Granulosicoccus antarcticus IMCC3135: one gene and its partner. The protein of the gene in region 1 binds, or shares a complex with, the protein of each later gene. Links are inferred from orthologs where the notes say so. Each region holds a gene or a part of one and is shown in the gene's direction. Other genes may lie near its edges. The genes, in order: tsaE and tsaD.

Region 1 (10,622 bases):
CTGGCCATTGAGGCTGCGGGTGAGGCTGCCGGAGAGGCTGCACCAGAAGCTGCTACTGCAGCCGCGGCCCCACCAGAGAAAGCTGCGGCCGCACCTGTTGCTCAAGCACCAGCCAGTCGGCCGACAGCGCCCAATGTGGGAGACATTCATGCCGAGGTGCTAGTACTCGGTTCTGGACCGGGAGGCTACACGGCCGCTTTTCGTGCGGCAGACCTGGGACTGCGAGCTGTGCTGGTGGAGAAGTATGATTCGCTCGGCGGGGTGTGCCTGAATGTCGGTTGTATCCCATCCAAGGCGATGTTGCATGCAGCGAAAGTCATCACCGAGTATGAGGAGATGGGTGAACATGGTTTCACCTTTGTACGCCCTGAAGTGGATATTGACGGATTGCGCAGCTGGAAAGACAGCGTGGTCAACAAGCTCACGGGAGGCCTCAAGGGGCTGGCCAAGGCGCGCAAGGTTGAAGTTGTGACGGGTGTCGGAAAGTTTTCCGGTCCTAACACCATGAGTGTGACAAACGATGGCAAGGAGACAACGATCAGTTTTGATCAGTGCATCGTGGCTGCGGGCTCAGAACCGGTGAAGTTGCCGTTCATTCCGCACGATGATCCACGAGTCATAGATTCTACCGGTGCTCTGGAGATGACTGATATTCCCAAGCGCCTGCTCGTTCTCGGCGGCGGCATTATCGGACTTGAAATGGGTGCGGTCTATGATGCATTGGGATCCAAAGTGACGGTGGTCGAACTGATGGATCAGATCATTCCCGGTGCGGACAAGGATATCGTCAAGCCTTTGCATAATCGCATCAAGGGTCGGTATGAAAATATCTATCTCAAGACCAAGGTAACGGCTGTAACCGCAGAAGATGACGGTCTGCATGTCGTCTTCGAAGGGCCTGATGGTGAACATGTTGATACTTTCGACCGTGTACTTGTCGCTGTCGGACGGCGTCCCAATGGTTCAACACTTGGTCTCGAGAATGCCGGTGTTGCCGTGGATGAGCGTGGCTTCATTGCCGTAGACAATCAGCAACGCACTAACGTGCCACATATATTTGCTATCGGCGATGTGGTCGGTCAGCCGATGCTGGCTCACAAGGCGGTGCATGAAGGCAAAGTTGCTGCCGAAGTCTGCTCTGGCATGAAGCGAGTATTTGATGCGCGAGTGATTCCATCTGTTGCTTATACAGATCCGGAAGTTGCATGGGTCGGAATGACCGAGATCGAAGCCAAGGCACAAGGTATCAAGGTGGGCAAGGGTGTATTCCCTTGGGCAGCCTCTGGTAGGTCCTTGAGTCTGGGTCGTTCGGAAGGTCTGACCAAGTTATTGTTCGACCCGGTAGATGATCGTGTCATCGGGGCAGGAATCGTTGGGCCGAATGCGGGAGATCTGATTGCCGAAGTCGCGCTGGCAATCGAAATGGGGGCAGATGCTGTTGATCTAGGTCAAACCATCCACCCGCATCCCACTCTTTCAGAAACAGTGAACTTTGCAGCAGAAATGTTTGAAGGTACTATCACTGATCTGATTCCGCCAAAGAAGAAACACTAATTCCACAGAGGTAATCCGTATTATGAATGACATAGTCATCACTGGCGCAGCCAGGACTCCTATCGGCTCTTTTCTTGGAACCTTGTCCAGCGTATCGGCTGTCGATCTTGGGGCCACGGCCATCACAGAAGCGTTGAAGCGCAGTGCGGTTGATGCTGCCGATGTCTCGGAAGTGATTTTCGGACAGGTTCTCACGGCAGGTGCCGGTCAGAACCCAGCTCGTCAATCTGCCATGAAAGCAGGAATTCCTGCGGCAAGCACGGCAGTTACAGTCAATCAGGTTTGTGGCTCCGGACTGCGTACAGTTGCCATGGGCTTTCAAGCTATCAAAGCGGGCGACAGTCAAATCGTCGTTGCTGGCGGACAGGAAAGCATGAGTCTGTCGACTCACTGCGCGTCATTGAGAACTGGCCAGAAGATGGGTGATGCGAGTTTCATTGACACCATGATCAAAGATGGTTTGTGGGATGCTTTTCACGGCTACCACATGGGAACAACTGCAGAGAACGTCGCAGCCAAATGGGAAATTACTCGTGAAGAGCAGGACGCTTTCGCAGCCAAGTCTCAGCAAAAAGCTGAAGCTGCTCAGGCAGCGGGCAAGTTCGTCGACGAAATCGTACCCGTTACTGTCAAGAACCGTCGTGGTGACGTGGTGGTTGATGCAGACGAATACATCAAGCCTGGAACTACTGCTGAAACATTGGCAAAGCTGCGTCCAGCGTTCTCGAAGGAAGGCACTGTAACGGCAGGTAATGCATCAGGACTCAACGATGGTGCTGCAGCATTGGTACTCATGAGTTCCGATGAAGCGAAAAAACGTGGTGCTAAGCCACTTGCACGTATCGTTAGCTGGGCCACTGCCGGTGTTGAGCCTGCAGTCATGGGTTCAGGGCCTATTCCTGCCAGTCGTGCAGCGCTTGAGAAGGCTGGCTGGTCAGTCGGTGATCTGGACTTGATAGAAGCCAACGAAGCATTCGCTGCACAGGCCTGTGCAGTTAATAAAGAGCTGGAGTGGGATACCGACAAAGTGAACGTCAACGGTGGAGCCATTGCACTGGGACATCCGATTGGAGCCTCTGGTGCACGTGTACTGATATCTTTGCTGCACGAAATGCAGCGACGTGATGCTAAAAAGGGACTTGTTACACTTTGCATCGGTGGCGGTATGGGAATCGCCATGTGTGTTGAGCGGGATTAATTTGACATGCTGACACCCGTATGATTACACGGGTGGTTTGCTCATCAACTAACAACTAAACGGAGATATATTGATCATGGCAAAGATTGCGATTGTAACTGGTGGTACTCGCGGAATCGGTGAAGCGATTTCAATTGGATTGAAGAACGCAGGCTACAGCGTCGCTGCGAACTATGCGGGAAATGACGAGCGAGCCAAAGAATTTTCGGATAGAACCGGCATTGCTGTTTTCAAATTTGACGTTTCAGATTTCGCAGCCTGTCAGGAAGGAATCAAGAAGATCGAAGCTGATCTGGGCGGATCAGTTGACATCCTGGTCAACAATGCCGGCATCACGCGTGACGGAACACTGCAACGCATGGAGCAGGAAAGTTGGCAGGCAGTTATTGATACGAACCTGGGATCCTGCTTCAACACCAGTCGTTGTGTCATTGACGGAATGCGTGAAAAAGGTTTTGGTCGCATCGTTAACATTGGTTCCATCAATGGTCAGGCTGGTCAATACGGTCAGGTGAATTATGCAGCTGCCAAATCTGGCATCCATGGTTTTACCAAGGCTCTGGCACAAGAAGGCGCCTCGAAGGGTATCACCGTCAATGCTATCGCTCCGGGTTATGTCGACACTGATATGGTTCGTGCAGTGCCACCTGCCGTACTGGAGAAAATCATTGCCAAAATCCCGGTAGGTCGTCTGGGACGTGCTGAAGATATTGCGCGTACGGTTGAGTTCCTGGTTGCTGATGAGGCGGGCTTCATTACCGGTTCAACTCTTTCTGTTAATGGCGGTCAACACATGTATTGATCATCAGTCCCAGCCTTATCGACAGGCTGGGTTGATTGATTGTGACAGTGATCAACGGCTACTCCCGCTTTGCGCAGGGGTGGCCGTTTTTGTTTTTCAGGTTCGATAGTTCAACATTGTAAAATTTTCCAAGTTGCCTTATATCTTTTGGTTCCAGAATCTGGCTGGTAAAGTCGGGTTTATCGGATCCGTCTTTTGTGAACTTGAAATGTTCGGTCGTCTGATTCGAAAGGTAAGGGGCCAATTGATGCAGCTCTCGCTCTTCTAGAACAGGTAAACGTAGAATAGTTATGACAGAGAGCGTGCAGCTCGCGGTAGGGCCCACTGGGTCCAGATCCCGATTCCCGATAGTCGCCATAGGTGCATCGGCTGGGGGGCTGGAGCCTATAGAAGCTCTGTTGCATACCATTCCGGTCGATTGTGGGTTGGCCTTTGTCGTCGTGCAACATCTCTCTCCTGACTTTGTGAGCCATATGAGCTCCATATTGGGTCGAGCTACGGACATGCCCGTGTTGCTTGCCGAACAGGGGATGACCGTTGAGGTGAACTGCGTCTACCTCATACCTGCAAACAAGACCATGACTATCAAGTCTGAAAAGCTGCAGTTGACGCCATGTGGAATGGAAAGGAGGCACAAGCTGCCGATCGATGCCTTTATGGTTTCTCTGGCTGCTGATGTTGGTGATCGTGCTATCGGGGTGGTGCTGTCTGGAACAGGCTCAGATGGAACGACGGGTGTTCAGGCCATTAGTGACGCTGGCGGATGGGTGCTGGTTCAGGATGAAAAAACTGCACAATTTGACGGAATGCCAGGCAATGCCATTGCCAGTGGTGCCGCAGATGTCATCGGTTCGCCAGGAACACTTGCCGACTCACTGTGTTCCCTGGAGCGTAGTTCAAGCGATCTGACAGCCGAGTCAGAACGGATGATCAGAACCCAGACGAGTACCCATACGCAAGAGCTAAACCGCATTATTGAATTGCTCAGGCAATTTTGCAGTATCGATTTCTCGCAATACAAACACAGCACAGTGGGTAGGCGAATTCGCCGACGAATGCGGCTATTGAAAATAGATCAATTGCTGGCGTACGAGGTCTTGCTACAGGCGAACCCTCAGGAACTCGATGCACTTTACCGTGACATTCTCATAGGAGTCACACAGTTTTTCCGTGACAAAGAGGCATTCGAGTGTCTCGACGACAAGGTTCTGGTGCCGCTGGTGGAGAATGCCACTGCCTCGAAGAAACTGCGGATTTGGGCTTGTGGAGTTGCTACGGGAGAGGAAGTGTACTCGCTGGCAATGCTCATTGATGAGCGTGTGTCGGCATCGAGTTCAGGCATAGAGGTCAAGCTGTTTGCCACCGATGTTCATCAAGGGTCACTTGAACGAGCCATCAAAGGGGTTTATTCCGCAGAGGCCGTGAACGATCTCCCAGGTGAACGACGGGCGAGATATTTCGTCCGTAAACCTGACGGCTACCACGTCACATCCGAATTACGATTAATGGTCGTATTTGCGGAGCACAATGTTCTCAAGGATGCACCATTTGCCCAATTAGACCTCATCACTTGCCGGAACATGCTGATTTACCTGCAGCCCGAAGCGCAAATGAATGCGCTCTCGCTTTTTCATTTTGGCTTGAGGTCTGGCGGATATCTGTTTCTGGGGCCCAGTGAGACGACCATCAGTCTCAGCGATGAATTCGAGACGATTGATTCACGTTGGCGACTCTTCAGGAAGCGGCGTGATATGCGTTTGCCTGTTGATACAGTGCGACATTTTTCCGTGAGCACGAAAATACAGGCCCAAACATCGCTATCGGGCCAGGAAGGTAGACAGCAATATATTGAAACGTTGGACAGTAGCGATGATGGCTTGAGTCGTATAAGGGCGCTTGAAAATGATCTGGCCCTCACACAGGAGAGCCTGCAGTCGACAATAGAAGAGCTTGAAAGTGCCAATGAAGAGTTGCAGACGGCCAATGAGGAAATGCTGTCATCCAATGAAGAGCTGCAGAGTGCCAACGAAGAACTTCAATCGATCAATGGTGAGTACCAGCACAATATTCTGGAGCTGAGTCTGGCCAATGACGATATGACAAACCTGCTAGCCATTACCGGCGTAGGTGTGTTGTTTCTGGATGAAAATCTGCGTATTCGTCGTTACACACCTGAAATGGCTCGTCTGTTCAGCCTCCAACAGCAAGACTTGGGACGTGCTATCAGCGACTTCAATCATTCTCTCGACTATCAGAGTCTGATAGCGGATGTGGAACATACGATAGACAGTGGCAAGCAGTTCGAATGTAATGTTCGTGATATTGATGGGACTCCTTATCTTATGCGAATCGCGCCGTATCACAGGCGTGACGGGGTTAGTGGCGCTGCGTTGATGCTGATTGATTCAAGCGCCATGGCAGATGTGCAAAAAGAGATTGCAACCTACAAGTACATGTCAGATCAGACCGTGATCGGACAGATTCTGACGGATCAGGATGGGCGAATCCATTTCGCTAATCCGGCGTTGTGTAAAGTCAGTGGGAAAACCAGTGCAGAGCTTGGTCAGAGCTCAGTGCATAGTCTGTTTCCATTGTTGGATCGCGCGTTTGTAAAAGGTTTTTTTGAGCCATCTGCCAATAGGCAGGTCAAGCCTTTCGAATCCATATTGTTGTTGGATAGCGGTGTTTCGGTTCCAGTGGAATTGAGCCCTAATCTCCTGGAAATTCAGGACAAGACACTGCTTTTCATTGCCGTTCAGGATATTACTGAGAGGCATGAGGCCGCGCAGCAGATGAAGCTGTATGAAAGCGCTATAGAGGCTACTGACAGCGGTATTTCTATCGCCGACGCACGCCATCCGGATCAGCCGCTCATCTATGTTAACGAAGCCTTTCGGAACATGACGGGTTATACCTCGCAGGAGATTCTGGGAAAAAACTGTCGTCTCTTGCAAGGTATCGACACCTCGCCGGCAATGGTTGAAAAACTGCATTTGGCAATTGAGGCTCAGGAACCAGTCAGAACGGTGATTCTCAATTACGATCAGCATGGCCAGTCATTCTGGAATGATCTGATTGTCAATCCCGTCAGCAATGCAGAAGGGGTGGTCACTCACTTCGTTGCGGTAGCCAGCAATGTCACAGAGCAAGTCGAGGATGCGATGACCCTACAGGCCAGAGAGGCACAGGTCAGTACCATCATCAATGCGACGGAGCAGGCGATTTTTGGAGTGAATACAAAGCTTCAGGTCACGTTTGTCAACAGTGCAGCATTGGAGCTTGTGGGCTTGAGTATCGACGAAACTACCTCTGGGAAACGTTTGGACGTACTGCTCAACCTTGCCCCTTTGGAGCGTGATCTGGGTGAATACCAGAATGTTGCACAACTTCTGGACTCTCTTGTTTCCCAAGGCAAGTCCGTGCAACTTGATCCGATTACGTTGAGACGGGCAGATGGCGCCATGTTCAGTGCAGAAATATCTGCCAATCCGGTGCTTCAGAAAACCGAGGTGACCGGTGCTGTGGTCATGATCAAGAATGTCACGGAGCAAGAAGCTCAGTCGCAACTTCTGACCCGTGCTCTGGAGCAAGCTGATCAGGCAAGTCGTGCCAAGAGTGATTTTCTTGCCAATATGAGTCACGAGATACGAACGCCTTTGACAGCGGTCATGGGGTTTACTGACCTGATGTCGATGTCTCTGGAGGATAAAGAGCAGATTGAAAATGCCAGTGCGATAAAACACAATGCCTTGCATCTACTGGATCTGGTTAACGATATTCTGGACCTGTCCAAGCTGGAATCTGCACTATTGAAGATCGACTCGGAACTGGTTTCTCTACCGGCACTGGTGGCCGGTTTGAGATCAATGCATCAGATGCGCGCGGATCAAAAAGATCTCAGTTTCAGCTTTAAGTGCCTGTCTCCCGTTCCACATAAAATACAGACAGATCCTGTCCGGCTTCGACAAGTGCTCGTGAATTTGATCAGTAATGCGCTGAAGTTTACGATGCAAGGATCGGTAGCCGTTGAGTTTGAATCCAGGAACAGTATGCTGATTATCTCAGTCCGCGATACCGGGCCGGGAATTGCCGCTGACCAGCTCAGCGAGATGTTTCTACCATTCAGGCAGGGGTCGCTGGGGGCGAGTCATGGCGGGACAGGCTTGGGTCTGAGTATCAGCAAACACTTGATGGAGCTGCTGGGTGGCGAGCTGATGGTTGAAAGCCAGCTAGGCGAGGGCAGTGTCTTTACGGTCCGAATTCCGCTCGCAGATGAGGCTGATCGACGGCTGATTTCCGAGTTTGTGCAAGTGTCTGACGATCGATTGTTAGATCGCGATAATCCACCGACATCTCTGCGCGGCCATATCCTGGTGGCAGAGGATAATCTGGATGTGCAACGAGTGATCAGACAATTGCTGAGTAAGGCGGGAGCTACAGTGACCTGTGTGTCTGACGGTGTCAGGGCTTTGGAGGCGCTGCGCCAGGCACCTGATGCTTTTGACCTTGTGTTGCTGGACATTCGAATGCCCCGGTTAGGTGGCGAGGAGGTGGTCAGGCAGCTGCAGGACTGGGGTTTCTCCAAACCGGTGGTTGCAATAACCGCTCACGCGATGGCAGGTGATCATGATCGATACAGGGAAATCGGATTTGTCGATTCATTGTCAAAACCGATAGACACACGCCTGTTACTGGCACGACTGGCTGCACTGATGGATCAGGATAGTGAGCCACAGCTCGCACCACAGCTCGCACCACAGCTTGATGTGTTGCTTGTCGAAGATCACGATCAGAGCCGTCAGGTCTTGGTCAAATTGCTGACAAGGCTTGGTTGCAAAGTCAAAGGGGCAGCTAATGGAGCTGAGGCCTTGATGCTTCTACGTCAATGCAAGCCACGCTTGTGTTTACTGGATATGGGCTTGCCTGATATGAATGGGCTTGATGTGATTGCAGCAATGAGTAAGGAGGAGGAAAATCTGCCTGTGACATTTGTAGCCATGACCGGCAGTATCAGTCAGAGTGATCGTGAAGCCTACAGAGATGCCGGTATTGAGCAGGTGCTGGCAAAGCCTGTTGACATCGCTCAGATAAAATCCTTGCTGCAGACATCGCTGTGATTTTTTGAAAATCAGTGACTGCTAACAAAAGTCTCAGTTCGCGATATCCACATCTCCAGACAGACACCGGGCAGAGGTCATGCTCGACACTCCGATGGTCGCTGAACATGATAATCTTGTGTAATGAACCAGGAACAATACAAGGCTGATCTGGCCCGTTTTATCCATGAAGGCGTGCGTGATATAGCCGATGAGACATCCATGCAGTTACTGGGTGAAAAGCTGGCGAGCTGCGTACCGAAGGGGGCGTTATGGACGCTTTCGGGGGAGCTTGGGGCAGGCAAGAGCGTGCTGGTACGCTCTGTCATTCATGCTCTGGGTTACAAAGGGAGGGTCAAGAGCCCGACCTATACCTTGATTGAAACCTATGATGTCAGTGCTCAGCTGGGTAGTGCTATCAACAACATTGCGCATCTTGATCTGTACCGGCTACAGGATCCTGCAGAGCTGGACTACCTGGGTTTTGACGATCTCATTCGCGAGCATGATCTGGTCATGATCGAATGGCCTGAGCAGGGTGGAGATCGGCTTCCCCGTGCTGATCTTCATATCTCTATCACCTATGGGGTCGAGGATCGGCGGCAGGTCGTCTTCAGTATCCCCTGAGAGGCGATATCTGATGCTGGATTACCCGTTGCTCAAGACCATTCAACACGCCAACGATACTCTCTATTTATCGTGTCAGTTGCACTGAGTAAATCCCCAGTCGGGATAATGGGGTATTGGGCGGCTAACGGGTTCTTCTGAAGCTTGGGTGCAGTACACTGATCAACAGCTTCTGAAATACCGAGATCAATCATGTCACTAGCAGGAAAAACGCTGTTCATGTCCGGCGGTAGTCGCGGGATCGGATTTGCCATCGCCAAGGCTGCTGTTGAACAAGGTGCGAACGTGGCCATCGCCGCCAAAACTGCCGAACCACACCCGAAATTACCGGGTACCGTGTTTACGGCTGCAGATGAGCTCAATGAGGTGGGTCCGGGCAAGGCGATCGGCCTGGTCTGTGATATCCGGCATGAAGAACAGATTGAGGCGGCCATTGCGGCAACAGTTGCGGCTTTCGGCGGCATCGATATTTGTATCAACAACGCCAGTGCAATCTCTCTGACGGATACGCCCAGTACGTCCATGAAACGTTATGACCTGATGAACGAGGTTAATACGCGCGGAACCTATATGGTCTCGAAGCTGGTATTACCCTATCTGCAGGCATCGTCACATGCACATATTCTCAATCTGTCACCGCCTCTGGATCTCAATCCGAAGTGGTTCAAGGGGCATGTTGCCTACACGATTGCCAAATACGGCATGTCATTGTGTGTACTTGGCATGGCAGAGGAATTTCGGGAGCAGGGAATCGGTGTTAATGCCCTGTGGCCGATAACAGCCGTAGATACGGCTGCTGTGCGCAATGTCATCGGCGATGACCGGATGGCATTGATGTGCAGGAAGCCAGAGATAATGGCAGATGCTGCGCTGGCCATATTGAATCGAGACCCTGGACAGTGCACGGGTAACTTCTTCATCGATGAGGAAGTTCTGATCGAGGAAGGTGTAACGGATTTTTCCGTGTATCAGAACGAAGGTGCAACCCGGCTCATTGCCGATTTTTTCGTGCCAGATGAGGTTTTTGAACGATCTCCGACCCAGTTGGTACACGGTATGGGATAGAACGCCGTTACTGCGGCGCTTGTCACTGGACTTTCGCCGCACCTCTTCTATGCTTATGTCGGCAGAGCTGTCCCCGTTCGCCTTTTGTTTTCTTGAGGCGTTTCGGTGGCGGCTCGAAACTCCATTCATGTGAGGGTGTGATGCTGACAATCAGAGCGGCCAGAAATATCAGGCAGTGGGTGCGACAGGCTGTTTGTCCATTGATACTGTTGGTGGCTGGCGTGCTTGGCGGTTTTTCAGGCTCATTGCAGGCCGCCGTCAAACTCAATGGTTTCAATCT
Region 2 (10,736 bases), 1.5 Mb from region 1 along the record:
GTCGGGGGCGGTTATTCGAAAATCTATGCACCGGATGGACAGTCCATCGGAACGGCATTGGCACATACCGAAGAGGGGCTGATTACCGCCGATATTGACCTGGCCTTGATTGCCGCAGCCAAAACAGTTGCTGACCCTGCCGGTCATTACTCTCGGCCAGATGTGACTCGTCTGATGTTCAACAACAAATCACAGCGGCCGGTGGTCAGTTTCGATGAGGCTCGTGGTGTGGTTGCAGGCTTGAGTAACGATACACCCGATGATGTGGAGGTAGCGGATGCCATCGACAGCTAATCCCGCTGCCCCCGAACGGCAATACCCGCTGCGTATGCCCAGTGGCTGGGTTGCTCCGGTGCCGGCCTGGAAGTCTACGTTTGCTGACTCGGTCAGCAGTGTCTCGATGTGCGTGATCGGTTTTCAGCACACACCTGAAATCAGAGTCATGGGGTATCTGCGGGAGTTGTCGGCCGTTCTTGTCAACGCGGCTGTCTGCGATTTTGCCAGTAGTGATGCGGGTCAGGGAATGCAGGAGACGGTTTGTATCGCTTACTGGTTAGACGCTACAAAGGCGCAAGCTGATTTGAGCTGCTCAGTTTTCAAGACGATGTGGAGTAAGCATATGGCGGCAGAGTTCGGCTACGGTGTCTTTTGCGAATCGATCAACGTGCCATTCGATCGCTCGGAAACCTTGTTTTCCGGACCCGTTCACGCTCATGGCATGAGCCAGTCAAGGCTTGGCGTCGAAGGGCCTATCCCGCATCATCAGTACTGGGGAGGTATGCGTGATCGCATTCCACTGGCGGCACGGGATTCGCTGTCGCAGAGCGATTCACTGCGTATCGTCGAGCAGTCTGATACTCGTGTGCTGGTCACGGCCCACGAAAATCTGTGCATCATTCGTTCGGGACAAGACTGGTCTCAATGTGATGTGCAGCAATTAGGGGAATATCGGGACACTATCGAGCCTATTTTAAAGGCTGGCATGAGCTTCTTGCGTGACCACGGCGAGCAGGTCAATTGTTATAGCTGTCGTTATATGAGGGATCTGAACAGCGACGGGACTGACGTGCCGAGAAGTTTCGGACTGGCCTGTTTTCGCACCATGAAAGATCTGGAGGATTGGGCGGAGCACCATCCTACGCACCTTGCGATATTCAATACCTTTCTGGGTATTGCTCAGCAGCACGGGCCTGATTTGCAACTCAGGCTGTGGCACGAAGTATCTGTACTGCCTGCTGATGGGCAGTGGGCCGAATATGTAAATTGCCGGCCCGGTACCGGATGGCTGGGCGGGATCTGACAGGAGTCTGGCCGGGGAAGGAGCTTCCCCGGCCAAGCCATGAAGTGCAGAACTAGCGCTGACTCAATTCACGAACCGCTTCGACCATGACACCCAGATGTTCCGGGTTGACGAATTGGTGAATGCCGTGGCCCAGGTTGAATACATGACCTGTTCCGGGGCCATAGCTGTCCAGTACCTTTTTCACTTCTACCCGGATGCTCTCTGGCGAGCCGTAGAGAGCAGAAGGATCGAGGTTGCCCTGTAGAGCAACACGGTCAGCGGTCTTGGCGCGGGCATCAGCCAGGTTCATGGTCCAGTCAACGCCCAGTCCGTCACAGCCGGTGTCGGCCATGATGTCCAGCCATTGGCCACCGTTTTTGGTAAAGAGGACGACTGGTACCTTGCGGCCATCGGCCTCACGGGTCAGACCATCGACTATCTGCTGCATATAACGTAGCGAGAACTCTCGATAGTTGGCTGGAGAAAGCACGCCGCCCCAGGTATCGAAAATCATTAGCGATTGAGCACCGGCTGCCACCTGGGCATTGAGATAGCTGATAACCGATTTGGCAGTTTTATCAAGCAGTTCGTGCAGCAGGGCAGGGTCTGAGAACAACATACCCTTGACCTTGGAAAAGTCCTTGCTACCGCCACCCTCAACCATATAAGTGGCCAATGTCCAGGGGCTGCCTGAAAAACCGATCAGTGGTACACGGCCATTCAGCTCGCGACGAATGGTGCTGACAGCATCCATAACGTAACGCAACTTGTCGTCAGGGTCGGGGATGGGGAGTTTTTCAACATCAGCCCGGTTACGTACTGGATTGGAGAATTTAGGACCTTCGCCGGTTTCGAAGTGCAGACCGAGTCCCATGGCATCCGGAATGGTCAGGATGTCGGAAAACAGGATGGCTGCATCCAGATTGAAACGATCAAGAGGCTGCAGAGTGACTTCGCACGCCAGATCTGGCGTGCTACACAGTGTCATGAAGTCACCTGCTTGCTTGCGTACCTTCAGGTACTCAGGCAGATAACGACCCGCCTGGCGCATGACCCATACAGGCGTTCGGGAAGTTTCTTCGCGGTTCAGGGCACGAAGGTACAGGTCATTCTGCAAGGCAGCGGTCATGTTGATACGTCAGGATTGCAGACCGTCAGGCGGTGGCGGTCTTGGATGAGCTTTGCACAGCTTCTTCTTCGCTGGCCAGATATTGCAGGATGCCTTCTGCAGCATTGCGGCCTTCGAATACAGCCGTAACAACCAGGTCAGAGCCACGAACCATATCACCACCGGCAAAAACCTGTGGATTGCTGGTCTGGTGCATGAAAGTAGCGGTGCTCGGGGCGACAACACGACCACCATCATCTGTGTTGATGCTGAAGTCGGTAAACCAGGGTGCCGGGCTGGGTCGGAAGCCGAAGGCGATGAGAACGGCATCCGCCGGTATCACCTCTTCTGTGCCGGGAATGATTTCTGGCATGCGGCGGCCACGTCCATCGGCTGCGGAAAGTCGAGTAGTGACAACCTTGACGCCTGTTACATCACCAGCTTCGTTGCCAACGAGTTCTACCGGTTGGCGGTTCCAGAGAAAGTGTACGCCTTCTTCTTTAGCGTTCTTTACTTCACGGCGTGAGCCGGGCATGTTTTTTTCGTCACGTCGATAGGCACAGGTTACCGAGTCTGCACCCTGGCGAATGGAGGTTCGATTGCAATCCATGGCGGTATCGCCACCACCGAGTACCACGACCTTCTTGCCGCTGAGGTTGACAAAATTCTCCTTGTTTTCGTCCCATTCGTACTGATGGTTAACGTTGGAGATCAAAAACGGCAACGCTTCGTGCACATTATTCAGGTCTTCACCTTCAAAACCGCCGCGCATATACGTGTAGGTACCCATGCCGAGAAAAACGGCATCGTATTCATCCAGTAATTCCTGAAATTGTATGTCTTTGCCGATTTCGGTATTCAGAATGAATTCGACGCCCATCTCTTCCAGAATTTCCTGGCGAGTGAAAACGACTTCCTTCTCCAGCTTGAAAGGCGGGATACCAAATGTCAGCAGGCCGCCAATCTGGGAGTACTTGTCATAAACCACTGCCTTGACACCATTTCGCGTCAGAATATCTGCACAGCCCAGTCCTGCTGGGCCGGCGCCGATAATGGCTACTTTCTGCCCTGTTGGCGTAACGCCTGACATGTCAGGTCGCCAGCCTTGCTTGAGGGCTTCGTCGGTGATGTATTTTTCGATGGAGCCGATAGTGACGGCACCGAAGCCGTCATTAAGTGTGCAGGCACCTTCACACAGGCGATCCTGCGGGCAAACACGACCACACATCTCGGGCAGAGAGTTGGTCTTGTGTGATAGCTCCGCAGCTTCAAACAGATTGCCTTCGGCAATCAGTTGCAGCCAATTGGGAATGTAGTTGTGTACAGGACACTTCCACTCACAATAGGGATTTCCACAAGACAGGCATCGAGCGGACTGATCCGCTGCCTTTTCGGCAGAGAATTGTCCGTAGATTTCCTTGAAATGCTTGATGCGGACTTCTGCCTTTATCTTTTTGGGGTCTTTCCTGGGCAGGTCGAGAAACTGGAATGTTTTGTCACTCATGAAGTGTTCTCTAAAAAAGCATCAAGCGGAAGGCCGTATCAGGCGGGTGTCAATCGATCCTTGATTGATTTGCTGACAATGCTCATGTCAGCCCGACCTTGTAATTGTGGTTTGACCAAGGCCATGACCTTGCCCATATCCTTGACTGAATCAGCGCCGGTTTCAACAATGGCACTATCAATCAGTGCGTGAACTTCGGCTTCGCTCAGAGCTTCAGGCATATATGTCTGAATCAGCTCGATTTCGATCTGTTCCTGAGCAACTAAATCGTCACGGCCAGCGGCGGAATATTGCGAAATGGATTCGCGACGCTGCTTTAACAGCTTGTCCAGCAGGGCGATGACCGTAGGTTCATCAAGATCGATGCGTTCATCGATTTCCTTCTGCTTGAAGGCGGCTGAAATCAGACGCAATATGGCAAGGCGAGGTTTTTCGCCTGCTTTCATTGCAGTCTTGATGTCATCCAGAACGCGTTGACGGGTTTCGCTCATCAAGTGAATCCGATAGACAGCTAAAGAGGACGCGCACAGACAAACAGTTGAAGCAATTCAACTGTAAAAAGTGCCGATGCACAATATAATAACGAACTTTACCTGACGTAATGTGACGTGGCCGCACTACAGGCAGGACGGATGTGCACAACCGGGTCGTACTGCCCGGTTGCCAACAGCCTGTCTACTTGTTTTAGTAGAGACGAACGCGACGTGAAGATTCTTTGGACACCTTTTTCTGGTGACGCTTGACTGCCGCTGCTGCCTTGCGCTTACGCTCGGTAGTGGGCTTTTCATAGAATTCACGGCGGCGAGTTTCGGTGAGGACACCCGCTTTCTCACATGATCGCTTAAAGCGACGCAGGGCCATTTCGAAGGGTTCGTTCTCTTTGACGCGTACTGAAGGCATTAATGAATTACTCGGTGAATCGCGGAAAGTTCTCTAGTATAACGGTATTCGCGTCAACAACTCAATGTATCGAGAGATTTCGTCGGCGTGAATTCGTGCGCAAGAGCAAGTTCATGGTGCCTATGTGCGCTGAATCCAATGTTACACTCGCCAGATTTGCTCGGAAAACGCATGATAACGCTAGGAATCGAGAGTTCCTGTGACGAAACCGGGTTGGCTCTCTATTGTTCAGAGCGCGGCTTGCTGGCAAACGCACTTTTCAGTCAGGTGGATCTGCACGCACTCTATGGTGGTGTTGTTCCAGAGCTGGCCTCACGAGATCATGTCAGACGTCTGGTGCCGCTGACCAGGCAAGTGTGCCAAGAGGCCGGCATACCGATAACGGCCATAGATGGCGTGGCCTACACCGCAGGACCCGGACTTGCCGGAGCGTTGCTAACCGGCGCCATGATGGCGCGTGGCCTGGCCTGGGCGTTACAGCGTCCGGCTCTGGGAGTACACCATCTGGAAGGTCATGTGCTGGCCCCCATGCTGGAGCCAGATGCGCCAGAGTTTCCTTTTGTCTGTCTGCTGGTATCCGGTGGGCATACGCAACTGATTCACGTGGCAGCGCCCGGGCAATACGAATTGTTGGGAGAGTCGGTTGACGACGCTGCTGGCGAGGCGTTTGACAAGACAGCGAAAATGCTCGGTCTGTCCTATCCGGGTGGTCCGGCTTTGTCGCGATTGGCCGAATCCGGCGATGCATCTCAAGTCAAGTTGCCGCGACCCATGCTCGACCGACCGGATCTGGACTTCAGTTTCAGTGGTTTGAAGACGGCAGCTATTACTCGTTACAAAGCGTTCATGGCAACGGAGCCCGCCTCAACAGTTGCTATCGACGCATTTCGCGCGAACCTGGCAGCCAGCTTTGAACAAGCCGTGGTCGACGTGCTGATAGGCAAGAGTCGACGCGCATTGGCGAAGACGGGTCTGTCCCGTCTGGTTATCTCGGGTGGTGTGAGTGCCAACAGCCAGCTGCGAAAGGCTGCTGATGAGCTGACCGCTGAAGGTTACAGAGTGTTTTACCCGCGCCTGGAATTCTGCACGGACAACGGGGCCATGATTGCGCTGGCAGGCGCCCAACGCCTGCAGCGTGGTGAGAGCACAGATCTGGCGGTCAGCGTCAAACCTCGCTGGCCGCTTGATAGTCTGATGGCCTGATGTTGTCAGTGCGGTTCGGGCGACGCTGGTTCAGCGCTTGCCGATGACAGGCTCTGTGCCTGCGATCAGGCGTTGAATATTGCCACGATGCGTATAGTAGAGAAAAGCCCCGATCATGGTGAATCCGACAGCGAAGGTCTGATGGCCCTCGAACGATAAATATACCGGTACCAGAGCAAAGGTCACGAGGGCGGCCAGCGACGAGCGTTTGAAGGTCAGGCTGATGGCCAGCCAGGTCAGTAGAGCCAGCGCTCCGACGGTAAGATCGATTCCCAGCAGGGCGCCCAGAGCCGTGGCAACGCCCTTGCCACCTTCGAAGTTGAAGAATATCGGGTAAAGATGGCCAATGAATGCCGCCAGGGCTGTCAGTGCGATGGTCGCAGGATGGTCGATCAGGCTGGCTGTGATGAAAACGGGCAGAAAACCTTTCAAGGCGTCTCCCAGCAAAGTCAGGATGGCAGGTAGTTTGCCACCGACACGAAGTACATTGGTTGCTCCCGGATTGCCGGAGCCTGCGGTTCGCGGGTCTTGCAGGCCCATGGCGCGGCAGACGAGGATGGCGGCAGAAACTGAGCCTGCAAGGTAGGCAAGGACGGCAACAAGCAGGGCGGGTATGGCAAGATCGGCGCTGAACACAAGTGATGGGCATCGATGGAAGGATGGCGACACTATATAAGAATCGAGGTGGTGGAATAAATGGCTGTTGATGAAAAATACGGGAGAGCAGGGCCATGGCAAGGTGTCAGCGGTCTGGTTGAGATGGGTGGTCAGGTATGAATTCATTAATTCAACCCGCTTCCATTGCTCTTGTGCGTCGCCATTTTTCACAGGCAAATCAAGAGTTTGATGCCTATGCTGCGGTATTCGAAACCATAGGAGATCGGCTGCAGGAACGTTTGTCGCTGTTGGCAATAAAGCCTGCGCGCGTGCTGGACCTGGGGTGTCGCAGTGGTTACCAGCTGGCGGCGTTGCAGCAACGTTACCCGGATGCGCAGATCATCGGAGCCGATCCAGCTCCAGGAATGGTCCCGCAATTACCCGGTTCCTGGCCTCGATGGTTACGTCGCCGCTCGCGAGCCCCTCACAGGGTGGCTTGCGATCCGCATGAGTTGCCGTTCGCCGATGGTAGCTTTGATCTGGTGGTCTCGAATATGTTGTTACCTTGGTGTCATGCCCCGCATCGGGTGTTCGAGGAGGCCGCACGCATCTTGTCGCCGGGCGGGGCATTCATGTTTACCAGTGCCGGACCCGATACATTGATGGAGTACCGGTCTGCTTGGGCTGCCATCGACAGTTATCTGCATGGTTTCGGTCTGATCGATATGCACGATCTTGGTGATACTTTGATGGCGTCAGGCTTTGCAGCCCCGGTTCTGGATAGAGATAACCTGCAGATCGATTACCCGAGTATCGACGCTTTGCAAAATGAATTGCAACAACTGGGGGCTGCCAATGTGGCGAGCGGAAGACGATTCGGATTGATGTCTCCCAGCGTGCGCAAGGCGCTCAGCTCGGTGGCAGCAGGTCAGCGTTTTCCCGTTACGCTGGAGCTGGTGCAAGGGCACGGATGGAAGGGTGAGTTGGCCAAGACTGGAAGGCAGCCGGAAGACGAGTATCGAGTGTCGGTGGATAGTCTTCGAGGCTCGTGGCAACGTTCTACTTCTGATCGTCAGACCTAGTCTGGATGATTCATGAATAGTCAGGCCTGGTTCGGCATGACATTGGCTAGGGTTGCGGTTAAAGTGATTTTGACTGAGAGTACATGGGGTATCAACCGGTTGGGCTGTTCGGCCGTATAGAGTAAGACACTGAGCCTGTGCGGCTCATCAACTGCCAAAGATACCTTCATTGCATGATTGAGGTACAAGACGAAAAAGGTGTAACGGTTCGACTCATTGTTACGCCTAACAGGTCAATGAGTTGGCGCGCAAATCTCTACCTGGCCGCCAGCCTTGGCTTTATCTGTATGGGCATGGCGCTGGTATTGGCCAGTTTCGGGCTGTGGATGGTGGTGCCATTTGCAGGAGCTGAAGTCCTGCTTATCATCACTTGCTTGTACTTGACATTGAAAAGGTTGTCCAGAAAAGAGGTAATTACCGTAGACAATGAGGCGATTCGTCTCGAGTGGGGCTACAATCATCCCGAAGTCATTGTAAACTTGCCCCGCCGTTGGACTCGACTGTCATACAATTGTCCGGAGAGTCTATTTGAAGTTGGACATTTGAGCGTTGCTGCCCATGGCAAGCATTACACGTTGGGGCGCTGTCTCAATAAAGTAGAAAAAAAAGCACTCTTTACAGAATTGAAGATCGCCCTGAACCGCTAGTTAGAGGTTTGGAGCGTTATGGGTACGATCAAGGCGGTGTGCTGGCTGGTCGATTATGTCAATGAATGGCAGTAGATTCTTTGACCTTCGACAAAAGTACCCTTGCATTGGTAGTTTTTTTCGGTTGATAATTTCAGAAATATTTTTGGAGAATGGTTATGACGTCTAACGTTAGTCGTTGGGCGCTTCTGTCATTGGTCTTGCTCATGTTGCCGTTGGGTGCATGGGCTGACTGGGGAGCGCTGAACATGCCGAAAGGCGTTACGGAAATCAGCAACGAGGTTTATACCTTGCACATGCGGATCTTCTACCTGTGCATCGCTATTGGTGTAGCAGTGTTCGCTGTGATGATCGTATCCATGTTCCTGCATCGCAAGTCTCGCGGCGCGAAGGCTGCGGACTTTCATGAAAGCACGGCTGTAGAGATTGTCTGGACAGTCGTACCTCTCGTCATTCTCATTGGTATGGCCATTCCTGCCGCCCGTGTACTCATCAAAATGGAAGACTTCAGCGATTCTGAAATGTCCATCAAGGTGACTGGCTATCAGTGGCGCTGGCGTTATGAGTACATGGATAGTGGCGTTTCTTTCTATAGTCAACTGAAGCCAGAACATAATCTTGCTCGGCAACAGGGCTCCGACGTCGACCTGGCTACCGCCTTTCCGGGTACCTCGTTCAACGGTGAGGAAGAGGTTTACCTGCGTGAAGTCGACAACGAACTGGTTGTGCCTGTAGGCAAGAAGATTCGCTTCCTGCATACCGCAGCGGATGTTATCCACTCATGGTGGGTTCAGGATCTTTCTATCAAGAAGGATGCTATTCCAGGCTTTATCAACGAGAACTGGGCTTTGATCGAAGAACCCGGTATCTATCGCGGCAAGTGTGCTGAGCTGTGTGGACGTGACCACGGCTTCATGCCTATTGTGGTTCGTGCCGTTTCTCAAGAAGACTTTGATGTATGGGTTGCCGACCAGAAACTGGCCATGGCTTCCAGTGCAGACGAGGCCGAAAGGCAATGGGCTCACCAGGAGCTGGTTACAGCTGGCAAGCAAGTCTATGAAGCCAACTGCATGAGCTGTCACCAGGCCGAAGGTCAGGGCATTCCGGGCATGTTCCCTGCCATTGCAGGTAGTGAAGTTGCAACGGGCAGCATCGACCATCATGTCAATACCGTGATGAACGGCGTTGAAGGCACAATGATGTCCAAGTTCAGTGACGTTCTTACCGACACTGATATCGCCGCTGTTATTACCTATCAGCGTAATGCCTTCGGTAACGGTACCGGCGACACATTACAACCCTCACAGATCCAGTCACTGCGCACAGGCATGAGCGCGGACAAGGGGGCAGAATTGTCTGACAAGGTTGCTTCCGCCTCTGAGCTGAACACCAACAATGGAGTCAACTGATGAGTTATTCAGACGTCACTCACCACGAGGCAGGTGATCACAGTGATCATGATGACCACGATCATCACGGTCCCGCAAAAGGACTGATGCGTTGGGTTACGACAACCAACCATAAAGATATCGGTACTCTGTATCTGTGGTTCTCTCTGATCATGTTCTTCATCGGTGGCGCTATGGCACTGATTATCCGGGCGGAGCTCTTCCAGCCTGGTATTCAGATCGTTGATCCGATGTTCTTCAACTCCATGACCACCATGCATGCGATTGTCATGATCTTTGGTGTGGTCATGCCGGCATTCGTTGGTCTTGCCAACTGGATGATTCCGATGATGATCGGAGCTCCGGATATGGCGCTGCCAAGGCTGAACAACTGGTCTTTCTGGATCATGCCTTTTGCCTTCACCATCATGCTGTCAACTCTGTTCATGGACAGTGGTGGCCCTGCAGGTGGCTGGACGCTGTACCCACCTTTGGTTCTGCAGATGGGTGACAGTTTTGCCTTCGTAATATTTGCAATCCATTTTCTGGGTATTTCTTCAGTCATGGGTTCGATCAATATCGTGGCTACCATCTTCAACATGCGTGCTCCTGGCATGACATTCATGCAGATGCCCATGTTCGTATGGACTTGGCTCATTACGGCCTATCTGCTTATTGCCACTATTCCGGTATTCGCTGGCGCTGTGACGATGCTTCTGACTGACCGCTTCTTTGGCACCAGTTTCTTCAGTGCTGCAGGTGGCGGTGATCCGGTCATGTTCCAGCACATCTTCTGGTTCTTTGGTCATCCAGAGGTATACATCCTGATACTTCCGGCTTTCGGAATTGTTTCCTCCATCATTCCTACCTTCGCTCGCAAGCCACTGTTCGGCTATGACTCAATGGTGTATGCGACAGCGTCTATCGCATTCCTGTCGTTCATCGTCTGGGCTCACCATATGTTCACCACCGGCATGCCGCTGGCAGGCGAACTGTTCTTCATGTTCTCGACCATGATGATCTCG

The links.
Region 2: the proteins of tsaE (region 1) and tsaD are in contact, whole or in part, in a crystal structure (PDB 6N9A), measured with the Thermotoga maritima proteins. The link is inferred for Granulosicoccus antarcticus IMCC3135 from one-to-one orthologs. Residues at the interface, in WP_004082108.1 of Thermotoga maritima: Leu37, Gly38, Lys46, Lys57, Val59, Lys60, Ser61, Thr63, Phe64, Thr65, Leu66, Met67, Val69, Pro71, Tyr82, Arg83, Leu84, Asp86, Asp88, Phe89, Asp93, Ile128, Asp130, Glu131, Arg134; in WP_004082750.1 of Thermotoga maritima: Cys10, Asp11, Arg49, His50, Leu82, Gly84, Gly135, Gly136, Glu154, Thr155, Leu156, Asp157, Asp158, Ser159, Glu162, Asp165, Lys166, Arg169, Leu170, Tyr175, Lys213, Thr214, Leu217, Tyr218, Gln221, Arg222, Asn324.

What each region holds. Positions count from the first base shown.
Region 1 is NZ_CP018632.1:2,659,492-2,670,113, forward strand. Bases 7,820-10,535 are described here. They hold tsaE (tRNA (adenosine(37)-N6)-threonylcarbamoyltransferase complex ATPase subunit type 1 TsaE), read left to right. Parts: upstream 7,820-8,794; coding sequence 8,795-9,277; downstream 9,278-10,535. Other genes in these bases: IMCC3135_RS11595 (chemotaxis protein CheB), read left to right, coding at 7,820-8,671; IMCC3135_RS11605 (SDR family oxidoreductase), read left to right, coding at 9,470-10,342; IMCC3135_RS11610 (N-acetylmuramoyl-L-alanine amidase), read left to right, coding at 10,483-10,535. In the rest of the region: lpdA (dihydrolipoyl dehydrogenase), read left to right, coding at 1-1,554; IMCC3135_RS11585 (acetyl-CoA C-acetyltransferase), read left to right, coding at 1,577-2,752; phbB (acetoacetyl-CoA reductase), read left to right, coding at 2,829-3,554; more of IMCC3135_RS11595, read left to right, coding at 3,845-7,819; more of IMCC3135_RS11610, read left to right, coding at 10,536-10,622. UniProt on the Escherichia coli protein: Required for the formation of a threonylcarbamoyl group on adenosine at position 37 (t(6)A37) in tRNAs that read codons beginning with adenine.
Region 2 is NZ_CP018632.1:1,203,325-1,214,060, forward strand. The notes cover bases 4,152-6,981. They hold tsaD (tRNA (adenosine(37)-N6)-threonylcarbamoyltransferase complex transferase subunit TsaD), read left to right. Parts: upstream 4,152-4,965; coding sequence 4,966-5,997; downstream 5,998-6,981. Other genes in these bases: IMCC3135_RS05090 (GatB/YqeY domain-containing protein), read right to left, coding at 4,152-4,385; rpsU (30S ribosomal protein S21), read right to left, coding at 4,579-4,794; plsY (glycerol-3-phosphate 1-O-acyltransferase PlsY), read right to left, coding at 6,028-6,780; IMCC3135_RS05110 (methyltransferase domain-containing protein), read left to right, coding at 6,771-6,981. In the rest of the region: IMCC3135_RS05070 (carbon-nitrogen hydrolase family protein), read left to right, coding at 1-294; IMCC3135_RS05075 (phenylacetaldoxime dehydratase family protein), read left to right, coding at 278-1,300; hemE (uroporphyrinogen decarboxylase), read right to left, coding at 1,353-2,411; IMCC3135_RS05085 (FAD-dependent oxidoreductase), read right to left, coding at 2,437-3,894; more of IMCC3135_RS05090, read right to left, coding at 3,933-4,151; more of IMCC3135_RS05110, read left to right, coding at 6,982-7,676; IMCC3135_RS05115 (DUF2244 domain-containing protein), read left to right, coding at 7,850-8,323; coxB (cytochrome c oxidase subunit II), read left to right, coding at 8,482-9,732; ctaD (cytochrome c oxidase subunit I), read left to right, coding at 9,732-10,736.